One region of the Streptomyces sp. NPDC057010 genome, then DNA from elsewhere that is predicted to be linked to it. Evidence: riboswitches for the same ligand, from Rfam matches in the RefSeq annotation. Region 1 holds a riboswitch; each other region holds the start of a gene.

Evidence for each region. A riboswitch is a leader RNA that binds a small molecule or an ion and turns the genes downstream of it on or off. The one in region 1 is predicted to bind cobalamin.
Region 2: linked by a shared signal. The riboswitch ahead of ACFTXQ_RS33550 (ribonucleoside-diphosphate reductase subunit alpha) and the one ahead of ACFTXQ_RS31125 (prenyltransferase/squalene oxidase repeat-containing protein) in region 1 are both predicted to bind cobalamin.
Region 3: linked by a shared signal. The riboswitch ahead of metE (5-methyltetrahydropteroyltriglutamate--homocysteine S-methyltransferase) and the one ahead of ACFTXQ_RS31125 (prenyltransferase/squalene oxidase repeat-containing protein) in region 1 are both predicted to bind cobalamin.

The regions. Positions count from the first base shown of each region.
Region 1 is NZ_JBHUSC010000057.1:2,119-6,309, forward strand. Features, by position in the region: gene ACFTXQ_RS31115 (energy-coupling factor transporter transmembrane component T) at 1-168, opposite strand, end outside; gene ACFTXQ_RS31120 (SCO2322 family protein) at 165-821, opposite strand; gene ACFTXQ_RS31125 (prenyltransferase/squalene oxidase repeat-containing protein) at 821-2,086, opposite strand; cobalamin riboswitch at 2,201-2,341, opposite strand; gene ACFTXQ_RS31130 (MBL fold metallo-hydrolase) at 2,422-3,519, opposite strand; gene ACFTXQ_RS31135 (aldehyde dehydrogenase) at 3,704-4,191, shown strand, end outside.
Region 2 is NZ_JBHUSC010000071.1:16,124-20,314, forward strand. Features, by position in the region: gene ACFTXQ_RS33550 (ribonucleoside-diphosphate reductase subunit alpha) at 1-2,116, opposite strand, end outside; cobalamin riboswitch at 2,256-2,387, opposite strand; gene ACFTXQ_RS33555 (GNAT family N-acetyltransferase) at 2,432-2,932, opposite strand; gene ACFTXQ_RS33560 (hypothetical protein) at 2,994-3,179, shown strand; gene ACFTXQ_RS33565 (Uma2 family endonuclease) at 3,125-3,550, shown strand; gene ACFTXQ_RS33570 (CstA-like transporter-associated (seleno)protein) at 3,602-3,799, opposite strand; gene ACFTXQ_RS33575 (carbon starvation CstA family protein) at 3,799-4,191, opposite strand, start outside.
Region 3 is NZ_JBHUSC010000075.1:6,631-10,821, reverse strand. Features, by position in the region: gene ACFTXQ_RS34010 (hypothetical protein) at 1-134, shown strand, start outside; gene ACFTXQ_RS34005 (metallophosphoesterase) at 170-937, opposite strand; cobalamin riboswitch at 1,062-1,291, shown strand; gene metE (5-methyltetrahydropteroyltriglutamate--homocysteine S-methyltransferase) at 1,462-3,780, shown strand; gene ACFTXQ_RS33995 (hypothetical protein) at 3,953-4,191, shown strand, end outside.

The DNA of each region.
Region 1 (4,191 bases):
CGCCGCGGGGCGGCTCCGCCGGGGCGGGGTCCCGTCGCCGGGTGCGGCTCCGGTGGGGGTACGGCCGGCCTGCGGCCGGCCGGCATACCCACCCGCACCACCCGTGCGGGTCGTGGGTCGACCGCGGGTGGCCGGCCCCGGCCGGGTGCCGCCTGGTGGCTGCGTCATCGGGAGCGGCGGCGGCGGGACTGCCAGACGGCGGCCGCGGCGAGGGCGGCCACCGCCGCGAGGCCCGCGAGCAGCCCGGCGGACGGGCCGCCGCCGGTGTCGCCGTCCGCCGAGGGGACGGCGGACGGGGCCGGGGCGTCGGCCATCGGCTCGCCGCAGCCCTGCTCCGGGTAGCCCGAGATCGCGCACAGCAGGGCCGCGCCGTTGTAGCGCAGCGGCTTCGCGACCGACGCCAGGGCCTCGGCCGCCGTGGCCTCCGGGGCCACCTGCGCACAGGCCGTGCGCGGCTCCGCCTGCGGCGGGGCGTCGCCCGCCGGGGCGTCCGCCGGGACGCCGAAGTCGACGACGACCGCCACCCGCTTGCGGCCCTCCACCGGCGCGGTGGCCCCGCACACGGCTCCGAAGTCGGCCGCGGCCCGCGGCTGCGCCGCCTGGTCCCCGGCGTCCTTGCTCACGGCGAAGCGGAACCCCTGCACGGAGCCGTCCGCCGGGCGGGCCGTCGACGGCCCCGCGGTGGCGTACGCCCACGTTCCGCCGGCGCCGTCCCAGAACGACCAGTAGCGGTAGCTCGACGCCAGCGCCGGCGCGGCGGCCAGCAGGGTCAGCACGAGGCCGAGGGCCAGGGCGAGGGCCGGTACGGGAACGCGGCGCATCAGAGCCGGTTCTTCTTCCGGCGGCCGCTCAGCAGGATGCCGATGCCGACACCGGCCGCGGCGCCCGCGCCGATCATCCACCACACGTTCTGGTTGCCGGAGCCCTCGCCCTTCTCGCTCTTCACCTCGGTCGCGCTCGTGTCCGCGCCCTGCGGGGCGGGGCCGGTCGCGTTCAGCTCCGAGACCAGGTCGGCGCCGCCGAAGGACTTCGGGTCGGTGCCCGTCGCGTGCGCGGCCAGGATCAGCGTGCCGAGGGCCGCCGGGCTGCCCTTCGCCCACGGCGCCGAGTTGCCCTTGAGCCACTCCAGCGCGCCCGCCGCCGACTGCTTGTGTCCGGCCGCGGCCAGGGCGATCACCGCCTCGGCGGTGTTGCCGGTGTCCGGGGTCGGCTGGTCTGCGCCCGGGGTGACGGCCGTGAGGTGGCCGTCCTTCTTCAGGGCCTCGGCCAGGTAGCCGGCCCCGCCCTGGGCGGCGGCCGCAGGGTCGGCGGGGTCCGCCGCCGGGCAGGTCAGCGCCGCGGCGGGGGTGTCCGTACCGGTCGGGACGACGGCCGCGCCCTTGCCGAGGCCGGCCAGCACCGCCGCGGCCGTCGCGTGGGCGTTGGCGGGCAGCTTGCCGTCGGCCGGCTGGTACGCGAAGGCGCCCCGGTCGGCGGCCGGCTCGGCGGTGCAGCCGAGCTGGAAGGGGAGCAGGCCCTCGTACGCCGACTTGCCGGTCTTCGACTTGACCTCGGCCGGCTTCTCGCCGGCCGCCACCAGGGCGCTGATCACGATGCCGGTCGAGATGGCGTCCGTACCGGTGTCCATGGCGCCGCCGGGGCTGTTGCTCCAGCCGCCGTCCGCGTTCTGTACGGACTTCAGCCAGCCGACGGCCTTCTTCACCGTCTCGTCGTGGCCGCCGACCGCGGCCAGCGCCTGTACGGCGGCCGCGGTGGCGTTGGAGTCGATGAACGTCGAGGCGTCGCAGGCCTTGGCGGTGTCGGCGCGGAAGGAGGGGAAGGCGCCGTTCGCGCACTGCTGGCCGGTCAGCCAGTCCACGGCCTGCGCGGCGGGCTTGATGCCGACGGTGTCCTGGGCGAGCAGCGCGAAGGACTGCCGCCACACGCCGTCGTACGTCGGGTCGTTCTTGCCGTAGAGCCCGGAGGGGATCACGGGCGGCGCGGAGGGGGAGGCGGGCGGCGCGGTGTCGGCGAGGGCTGCGGGGGCCGCGCCCACGCACAGCACGGCGGAGGCGGCGAGCGCGGCGGCGCTGCGGCGGACGATCATGGGGGCGGGTGCCTCTCCTGCTGGGGAGCGGGAGGCAGGCACGCACAGGCACCGGGCTCCGGCTCCGTTTACCTCGACGGTGCCGGCCGCCGGGGGCCCCGGCGACGCGAGCCGCGCACTGACGGTACGGGGCATTCCGGCTCCCCGCCCGGGCGGCGCCGGTGTGGCGCCGGGGGTGGGTCACGGTTGCGGGTCAGCGCCGGAATTGCACCGGCTTCCCCCCGTACGAAAGTGTGGACGACGGCCTCACTCTACCGGCCCGTAGCCCGCGTGCCCGGTGGCGCCGGGCGGCAGCGCCCCTTACCGGCGGGCCCGGCGGGGCCCGGCGGCGCGGCTCACAGGGCCCGGTACGTCACCGGGTCGCTGCCCGGGACGGCCTCCGCGCGGCCCTGCTTCACCAGCCGCCGCAGGTGGGCCTCGGCCTCCGAGACGGCGATGTTGCGGGAGCCGTACGGGATCTGCTCCCAGGGCCGGTTCCATTCCATCCGCTCCGCCAGCCCCCACGGGGTGAGCGGCTCGGCCAGCAGCGCCCACAGGCCGGTGAGCCGCTCCTCGTGGTGGTCCAGCAGCTCCCGTACGCGGGCGGGCGCGTCGGTGAAGGCGTGCTGGTGGGCGGGGAGCACCTCGGCGGGGCGGAGGCGGCCGATGCGTTCGAGGGAGTCGAGGTAGTCCCCGAGCGGGTCGGTGACGCGGGTGTCCTCCGGGTTCTCGTAGAGGCCGATGTGGGGGGAGATCCCGGGCAGGAGGTGGTCGCCGGAGAAGAGGCGGCCGTTGCCGGGGAGGTTCGCCGGGTGCTCCTCCTCCAGGTGCAGGCAGACGTGGCCGGGGGTGTGGCCCGGGGTCCAGATCGCGCGGAGCCGGCGCCCGGCGAGGGGCAGCAGCTCGGCGGGGACGATCTCCCGGTCGGGCACGGCGGCCCGCAGCCCGGGCAGGGTGCGCATGCGGCCGCTCGCGCGGGCGGCGCGCAGCGGGGCGATGTGCTCCTCGGGGGCTCCGGCGGCGGCGAGCTTCTCGCTCATGTAGTCGAACCAGACGCCGGGCTCGGCGCCCCGGGTCCGTACGACGACCTCCGTGTCGGCGGCGTGCATCGCGATCCAGGCGCCGGAGGCCTCGCGGACCTTGCCGGACAGGCCGTGGTGGTCGGGGTGGTGGTGGGTGATGACGACGCCGTGGACGTCGGCGACGGCGGTGCCGAGCGCGGCGAGGCCGGCGACGAGGGTGTCCCACGAGGCGGGGTCGTCCCAGCCGGTGTCGACGAGGACCGGGCCGCGGTCGGTGTCGAGGACGTGGACCAGGGTGTGGCCGAGCGGATTGTCGGGGATGGGGACTTTGACCGCCCACACCCCGCCGCCGTGGTCGGTCACGTGCGGGGCGTCCTGCGGGGCGTCCTGCGGAGTGGTTCGCGGGATGTCCTGTGACCTGTCCTCTGGCATGAGGTCCCCCTGTCTGGCTCCTGGAACGAGAACTTGTTCCACTTGAACTGGTAGCCCAAGTCGACCATCTTCAAGGGCTCCTGACTAGTCGTTGGATCTTCCCGGCTGTTCCGTCCTGGCCGTGGACTCCTCCAACTAGAACTGGTATCAGTTCTGGAACGCCAAGCCGCAGGAGGCATCAGCCATGACCGAGCTCGTGGAACACGGACAACTGTTCATCGGCGGGGAATGGACGGATCCGCAGGGCACCGACACGATCCAGGTCGTCTCCCCCCACACCGAGCAGGTCATCGGCTCCGTGCCGCACGCCTCCAAGGCGGACGTCGACCGGGCGGTCGAGGCCGCGCGCAAGGCCTTCGACGAGGGCCCCTGGCCCCGGATGTCCCTCGACGAGCGGATCGCCGTCGTCACCCGCATCAAGGACGCCATAGCCGTCCGGCACGAGGAGATCGCCCGCTCGATCAGCTCCCAGAACGGATCGCCGTACTCCTGGAGCGTCCTCGCCCAGGCGCTCGGCCCGATGATGGTCTACGACGCCGCGATCACCGTCGCGCGCGCCTACCCGTACGAGGAGTACCGCCAGGGCGTGCTCGGCCCGATCCTGGTGCGCCGCGAGCCGGTCGGCGTCGTCGCGGCCGTCATCCCGTGGAACGTCCCGCAGTTCGTGGCGGC
Region 2 (4,191 bases), on a different contig from region 1:
CGGCCATGTCGATCAGGCCGCGCTGCGGGATCTCCCACGCCGTGCGGTACAGCTCGCGCACCTCGGCCGGGATCCAGCCGAAGCCCTGCACCGAGCCGGAGGAGTCGCGCAGCGCCTCGCGGGTCTGCGCGTCCCACACGCCGAGCTGCTTCAGCTCCTCCACCAGGTAGGCGTTGACCTGGAGGAACTCACCGCTGAGGGTCTCGCGCTTGAAGAGGTTGGAGACCTGCGGCTCGATGCACTCGTACACGCCCGCGATCGAGGCGATCGTCGCCGTCGGGGCGATCGCGAGGAGCAGGGAGTTGCGCATGCCGGTCTTCGCGACCCGGGCGCGCAGCGCGTCCCAGCGCTCCGGCCAGTTCAGCGCCACGTCGTAGTGGTCCGGGTGCAGGACGCCCTGGGCGGTGCGGGTCTCGGCCCACGCCGGGAGCGGGCCGCTGCGCTCGGCGAGGTCGCAGGACGCCTCGTACGCGGCCAGCATGATCCGCTCGGAGATCTTCGTCGACAGGGCCTTCGCCTCGGGGGAGTCGAAGGGGAGCCGCAGCTTGAAGAAGACGTCCTGGAGGCCCATCGCGCCCAGGCCCACCGGACGCCACTTGGCGTTGGAGCGGCCGGCCTGCTCGGTCGGGTAGAAGTTGATGTCGACCACGCGGTCGAGGAAGGTCACGGCCGTCCGGACGGTCTCGTCCAGGCGCTCCCAGTCCAGCTCCCCGCCGGCCACGAAGGCGCCCAGGTTGACCGAGCCGAGGTTGCAGACGGCGGTCTCGCCGTCGTTGGTGACCTCGATGATCTCGGTGCAGAGGTTGGAGGAGTGGACGACCGTGCCGGGCAGCGCGGTCTGGTTCGCGGTCCGGTTGGAGGCGTCCTTGAAGGTCATCCAGCCCTGGCCGGTCTGCGCGAGCGTGCGCATCATGCGGCCGTACAGGTCGCGGGCCGGCATGGTCTTCTTGGCGAGCCCGGCCGCCTCGGCCTTGACGTACGCGGCGTCGAAGTCGGCGCCGTACAGGTCCACCAGCTCGGGGACGTCGGCCGGGGAGAACAGCGACCACTGGCCGTCCGCGTTCACGCGGCGCATGAACTCGTCCGGGATCCAGTGGGCGAGGTTGAGGTTGTGCGTACGGCGCTGGTCCTCGCCGGTGTTGTCGCGCAGCTCCAGGAACTCCTCGATGTCCGCGTGCCAGGTCTCCAGGTAGACGGCGGCGGCGCCCTTGCGGCGGCCGCCCTGGTTCACGGCGGCGACGGAGGCGTCCAGGGTCTTCAGGAACGGCACGATGCCGTTGGAGTGGCCGTTGGTGCCGCGGATCAGCGAACCGCGGGCGCGGATGCGGGAGTACGACAGGCCGATGCCGCCGGCGTGCTTCGAGAGGCGGGCGACCTGGTGGTAGCGGTCGTAGATCGAGTCGAGCTCGTCCAGCGGGGAGTCCAGCAGGTAGCAGGAGGACATCTGCGGGTGCCGGGTGCCGGAGTTGAAGAGCGTGGGGGAGGACGGCAGGTAGTCGAGGCGGCTCATCAGCCGGTAGAGCGAAGCCACTTCCTCGACGGCGCGCACGCTCTCGTCCTCGGCGAGGCCGCAGGCCACGCGCAGCATGAAGTACTGCGGGGTCTCGATGACCTGGCGGGTGATGGGGTGGCGCAGCAGGTAGCGGCTGTGCAGGGTGCGCAGGCCGAAGAAGCCGAACCGGTCGTCCGCGCCCTCGGCGAGAGTGTGTTCCACCAGCGCGTCCAGGCGGGCCGCGTGGGTGCGGACGAACTCGGCCGTGCGGTCGGCGATGAGCCCCTCGCGGTGGCCGACCTCGACGGAGGCGGAGAAGGAGGTGGCGCCCTGGCCGGCGGCCTCGTCGGCGACGGCCAGCGTCAGCAGCCGGGCGGCGAGCCTGGAGTACGCCGGGTCCTCGGAGATCAGCCCGGCGGCGGCCTCGGTGGCCAGCCCCCGCAGCTCGGCCTCGTCGGCGGCGGCGCTGCGGCCGCGCAGCGCGGCGGCGGCGACCCGGCCGGGGTCGGCGTCGGGGAGGTCGGCCGTCAGCTCGGTGAGGGTACGCAGCAGCGTGGCCCCCGGGCCCTCGGTGTTGTCGCCTGAAACGGACTCGGCGCGCGGTGCGGAAGGCGCGATGGTCACGGCGGGAGCTCTCCCTCGCTCGGCCCGGCGTCGGCGGGCAGGGCACGGGGAGGCGCATGCGGGCGCGACAGGTCGCGCACACCGCACGGCGTCCACCGGCCCAACCGCGAGGCCCGGACGTATCGGCACCCGGTTCGGTCGAGCCGGGCGCACTGTCGGCAGGTCTTCGGACTTGCGGGTGCACCGATGGGTGCACTTCATACCGTTGCGGGACAGTTCCGGATTCACACCGGATTCCCCTGCGGCGACAGCAGGCATGAGCATACATGTGGGGGCCGTGTCCTGTGCGACCCCCTAGATGTTGTGTCGCCGTGGCTACAGTTCGAGACCGTACGTAAGCAGAGTGAGGGCGGGGAACGGCGCCCAGTCCCGCGCGGGGGTCCGTACGAAGCCGAGGCGTTCATAGATCCGGTGGGCGGCCGGCATGTCATCCGACGTGGACAGCACGAGGCGCCGTACGCCGTCGAGGGCCCGGGCGCGGTCGATGCAGGCTCGTACCAGTGCCTCGCCGGCCCCCTGTCCGCGGCCCTCCCGGGCGACGGCCAGCATCCGGAACTCGGCTTCGTCGGACTGCGCGATGTCGCGGAAGGAACTCCCGGGCGGGGCGAAGGCCACACCGCCGAGCAGCCGGCCGTCGCTCCGCACGGCGACCAGTATCTCGCTGTCGGCGGCCCGCCCGGCCACGTCCCGCAGCCGCGCGAGGTACGGGTCCTCCTCGCCGTAGGTGAGCAGCCCGTCCCCGAGGTAGGCCCGCGCGGTGATCTCCCCGAGCTCCTCGTACTCCGCCGGCAGCGCCTGCCTGATCACGATGTCCATGCGGTCGAGTGTGCCGGACACTACCCTGACGGGCATGGGCACCCGAGGGGATCGACCCCACATGCTTCCCGAAGAGTTCGAGGCGGTGGCGCGGATCGCCGCCCGCGTGGCGCAAGGGCTGCGGCTCGAGTTCATCGACGGGCGACTGAGCGTCAAGGCCCGGCATGACGGGAATCGGGGGAGGGTGGCCCAGTGGCTGACGCGCGGCTTGCTCGAGGCGAGGCCGGAGCTCTTCCTGCATGCCTGAAGGGACTGCGGGTACAGACGGATCTCGCGTGCCGTGCCACGGCCGACGGCGCGTTGGCGCCGAGCGAGGCGTTCGCAGGACAGGGTGAATGGGGCGACCCGAAGCCGGTGCTCATGGTTGCCGAGGTCACCTCGTACGACCGTGAAACCGACCGGCGCAGCCGGGTCGACAAGCCCCGGGCCTATGCGGAGACCGGTATCCCTGTCTATCTGCTGGTCGACCGGGACAACGGCCTGGTTGCCGTCCACAGCGAGCCCGACGGGCCGCGGTACGAGCTGGTGCGCAGCATTCCGTTCGGCAAGGACGTCGAGCTCCCCGACCCCGTCGGCGTCACCCTCCGGACCGAGCCCCTCAAGGACTGGGTGCGTTGAGCCCACACGCGCCGAAGGGCCCCGCCGGGGGGCGGGGCCCTTCGTGTGTGTTCAGCAGCAGCGGAAGCCCTCGCGGGGGTCCGCCTCGCGGGCGTCCGTGCGAGCCCGCTCGAACTCGCGGCGGGTCGGGACCGCGGCGTGCGGGTCGTGGGAGCGGGCGTGGGCGACGTGGCGGTCGTACGCCGCCTCGCCCGAGAACTCCCGTACGTAGTACCGGGCCCGCTCCAGCGCGCTGCGCAGGCGGCTCATCAGGCCACCGGCTCCTTCGGGCGTCCGCCGCCCGAGTCGAGGCCCGCCGCGGCGAGCTCCGCCCGCTCCTCGGCGGTCGGGACGAGCCCGGCCGGGGCGATGATCTTCGACTCGGTCCACGGGACCTCGGAGAGCCTCACGGACTCGGGGCTGCTGATGGCCTTGAAGCACGTCCGGGCCGCGTCCGCCAGCACGATGATGATCAGGATCGCGAACAGCGCCGACAGCGCGCCGTCCACCGTGGCGTTGGTGACCACGGTGTGCATGTCGTCCATGTTCTTCGCGGGCGGCAGCACCTTCCCCGCGTCGATCCCGGTCTGGTACTTGTCGCGCTGCGCGAAGAAGCCGACCTTCACGTCCTCCGAGAAGATCTTCTGGTAGCTGGCGGTGAG
Region 3 (4,191 bases), on a different contig from region 1:
CCAACGCCTCCGTGCCGGTCAAGGTCACCGGCGGGTTCGGCTGCCCGACGAGCGCGACCTCGTCCACCTTCAACGCCGTCTACCTCGTCGCCGACACGACCGACCCGGCCCAGCAGATCACCGTGGGCCCCTGACCCCGCGCACGAGTGGCCCGCCGCGCCGGCCGCGCCTACGGGCGGGCCACGACCACCCGGTAGTGGGTCGTCAGCCGCCCGTCCTCGCCCAGCACGTGGAAGGCGACGGCGGGCGGCTCGTCGAGGTGGACGTGGTGGTCGGGTGCGGTCTGGACCTCCCAGGGGAGCCGCAGGGTGGAGACCACGCCCGGCGCGACCAGCAGCGGGCGCCCGGCGAAGGTGGTCGCCGCCGCGGTGTGGGCGTGCCCGCACAGGAAGGCCTTGAGGTGCGGGTGCCGCTCGGCCAGCGCCGCGAGCCGCTCCTCGCCGAACTGCCGGATCTCGTCCACGTACGGGGTGTGCAGCGCAGCCGGCGGGTGGTGGAAGGCGACCAGCACCGGGGTCTCCCGCGGCGTGTCGGCCAGTACGCCGTCCAGCCAGCCGAGCGTGGACTCCTCCAGCAGGCCGTGGTCCTCGCCGGGGACGGAGGAGTCGCACACCGCGAGCACGAACCCGTCCCCGCGCAGCACCTGGTCGACCGGTGCCGCGGCCGCGGCGGGCCCCTCCCCCAGCAGCCCCTGCCGGAAGGCGACCCGCTCGTCGTGGTTGCCGGGGCAGATGACCAACGGGTGCCGGGAGCGCAGCAGTTTGGCGGCTTCCTCGTATTCGGCGGCGGTGGCGTGGTCGGCTATGTCACCGCTGACCAGGACGGCGTCCAGGTCGTACGGCAGGCTGTCGAGGTACTCCATGACGGCGCGGGTGCGGTCGGCGGCCCGCGTGCCGCCGTCGAGATGGACATCGCTGAGGTGGGCGATCACGATCACGAGCGGTGACTCCTTCGTCTCTGATCAAGAGAAGTGATCATCCTAGTCAACAGGGCTGCCGGCTCCGGGGGCTTGGGACGGTCGGGCCGGAAATCGGCTCGTGGTTTCCACGCGTACAGCGGGTAGGCTTGTGAACGCAGCTGGTTCGCTCCCGTCCGCCAGGCGGGACGCGTCGCAAGAGGGAACCCGGTGGGAATCCGGGACTGCCCCGCAGCGGTGAGCGGGAACGACCGCCGTCATACGCACTGGGACCGGAACCGGTCCTGGGAAGCGACGGCCAGTAGGTGCCGCCTCTCGAAACAGAGGTCGGTGTGCCCGCGAGTCCGAAGACCTGCCCGTTGCCCGTGCGCGAACGACCGCGCACGGTTTCCCGGTGACCTCGTGGGCGGGTCGGCGTGCACCTCAGGCGGGTCTCCCGTCGCGTACCCAGCCGTACGCGACCCCGGCGGGCCGCCCGTTCCGGCACCCCTTCGCGCCTTCGGCCCTCACCGGGCCATGGAGACAGGCTCGCGAAGGAGAGTTCCGTGACAGACAAGTCCGCAGCCGCGGCAGCACGGCCCACCGTGTACGGCTACCCCCGGCAGGGTCAGAACCGCGAACTGAAGAAGGCCGTCGAGGGCTACTGGAAGGGCCGCGTCACCGCCGATGCCCTCCACCGCACCGCCCGGGACCTGCGCCGCTCGAACTGGCGGCAGCTCGCCGGGGCCGGCATCACCGAGGTGCCGACCGGCGACTTCTCATACTACGACCACGTGCTGGACACCAGCGTGATGGTCGGCGCCGTTCCCGCCCGGCACCGGGCGGCGGTCGCCGCCGACGCCCTCGACGGCTACTTCGCGATGGCCCGCGGCACCCAGGACGTGGCGCCGCTGGAGATGACCAAGTGGTTCGACACCAACTACCACTACCTCGTCCCCGAACTCGGCCCCGACACCGCCTTCACCGCCGACTCGGCCAAGCAGGTCGCGGAGCTGCGCGAGGCCCTCGCCCTCGGGCTGGCCCCGCGGCCCGTGCTCGTCGGCCCGGTCACCTACCTCCTGCTGGCCAAGCCGGCCCCCGGCGTCGCACCCGGCTTCCAGCCGCTGACCCTCCTGGACCGGCTGCTGCCCGTCTACGCGCAGGTCCTCGCCGACCTGCGGGCGGCCGGCGCCGAGTGGGTGCAGCTGGACGAGCCGGCCCTCGTCCAGGACCGGACCCCGGCCGACCTGGGCGCCGCGGCCCGCGCCTACCGGGAGCTCGGCGCGCTCACCGACCGGCCCAGGATGCTGGTCGCCTCGTACTTCGACCGGCTGGGCGACGCCCTGCCGGTGCTCGCGAAGGCGCCCGTCGAGGGCCTGGCCCTGGACTTCACCGAGCGGGCCGCCGGCAACCTCGCCGACCTCGCCGCCGTGGGCGGCCTGCCCGGCAAGCGCCTGGTCGCCGGCGTGGTCAACGGCCGCAACATCTGGATCAACGACCACGCGAAGTCCCTCACCACCCTGGGCACGCTGCTGGGCCTCGCCGACCGCGTCGACGTCGCCGCGTCCTGTTCCCTGCTGCACGTCCCGCTGGACGTCGCCGCCGAACGCGACATCGACCCGCAGGTCCGCCGCTGGCTGGCCTTCGCCCGGCAGAAGAGCGCCGAGATCACCACGCTGGCCCGCGGCCTGGCCCACGGTACCGACGCGATCGCGGCCGAACTCGCCGCCAACCGGGCCGACCTGGCCTCGCGGGCGAGCTCGGCGCTCACCCACGACCCGGCCGTACGGGCCCGCGCCGCCGCGGTCACCGCGGCCGATGCCCGCCGCCCGCAGCCCTACGCCGACCGGGCCCCCGCCCAGCGGGCCCACCTGCGCCTGCCCCCGCTGCCCACCACCACGATCGGCTCCTTCCCGCAAACCCCGGAGTTGCGCACCGCCCGCGCCGACCTGCGCGCCGGACGCCTCGGCACGGACGGCTACGAGGAGCGCATCGAGGCCGAGATCCGCGAGGTCCTCGCCTTCCAGGAGAAGGCGGGCATCGACGTGCTCGTGCACGGGGAGCCCGAACGCAACGACATGGTCCAGTACTTCGCCGAACAGCTGACCGGCTACCTGGCCACGCAGCACGGCTGGGTCCAGTCGTACGGGACGCGCTACGTCCGCCCGCCGGTCCTCGCCGGCGACATCTCCCGCCCCGACCCGATGACCGTCCGCTGGACCTCCTACGCCCAGGCGCAGACGGGCCGTCCCGTCAAGGGGATGCTGACCGGCCCGGTCACCATGCTGGCCTGGTCCTTCGTACGCGACGACCAGCCGCTCGGCGACACCGCCCGCAAGGTGGCCCTCGCCCTGCGGGACGAGGTGAACGACCTGGAGGCCGCGGGGACTTCGGTGATCCAGGTGGACGAGCCCGCCCTGCGTGAAACCCTTCCGCTGCGGGCCGACGGGCACGCCGAGTACCTGGCCTGGGCCACCGAATCGTTCCGGCTCACCACGAGCGGGGTCCGGCCGGAGACCCAGATCCACACCCACATGTGCTACGCGGAGTTCGGCGACGTCCTCCAGGCCATCGACGACCTCGACGCGGACGTCATCAGCCTGGAAGCCGCCCGCTCCCACATGCAGGTGGCGGACGAACTCGCGGGCGCGGGCTACCCGCGCGAGGTCGGGCCGGGCGTCTGGGACATCCACTCGCCGCGCGTCCCCTCCGCCGACGAGGCGGCCGCCCTGCTGCGCAAGGGGCTCCGGGCGATCCCGGCCGAGCGGCTGTGGGTCAACCCGGACTGCGGCCTGAAGACCCGCGGTTGGCCGGAGACCCGGGCCTCCCTGGAGCACCTGGTCGCGGCGGCCCACACGGTCCGCTCCGAGCTGACCTCCGGCTGACCGGTCCCGGGAAACCAGCGAGGGCCCGGCGGCATCCGGCCGCCGGGCCCCGCGGCACGTGGGGCACCTGGGGCACGCGATCCAGGCGGGATACAGAAGAAGTACAAGAATTGCTCAGATCGTGCGCACCCGGGTGCACCGCCCGGAATCGCGGTGCGAGGATGAGCCCGCCATGACACCAGGCCCCTGTTCCCGAGCCGCCCGGGCTGCGATGTTCGCAGCCGTCTGCGTGCTGCTCGCGGCCACCGGCCACCACCTCATGACCGCAACGGCCTTACCCTGGTGGGCCGTTGCCGCTGCGGGGGCCTGTACGACGGCCACGGCCTGGGGGTTGGCCGGGCGTGAACGCGGCCTGCCCACCGTCACCGCGGCGGCCGTGGCCGTCCAGGCGGCCCTCCACGCGGGCTTCTC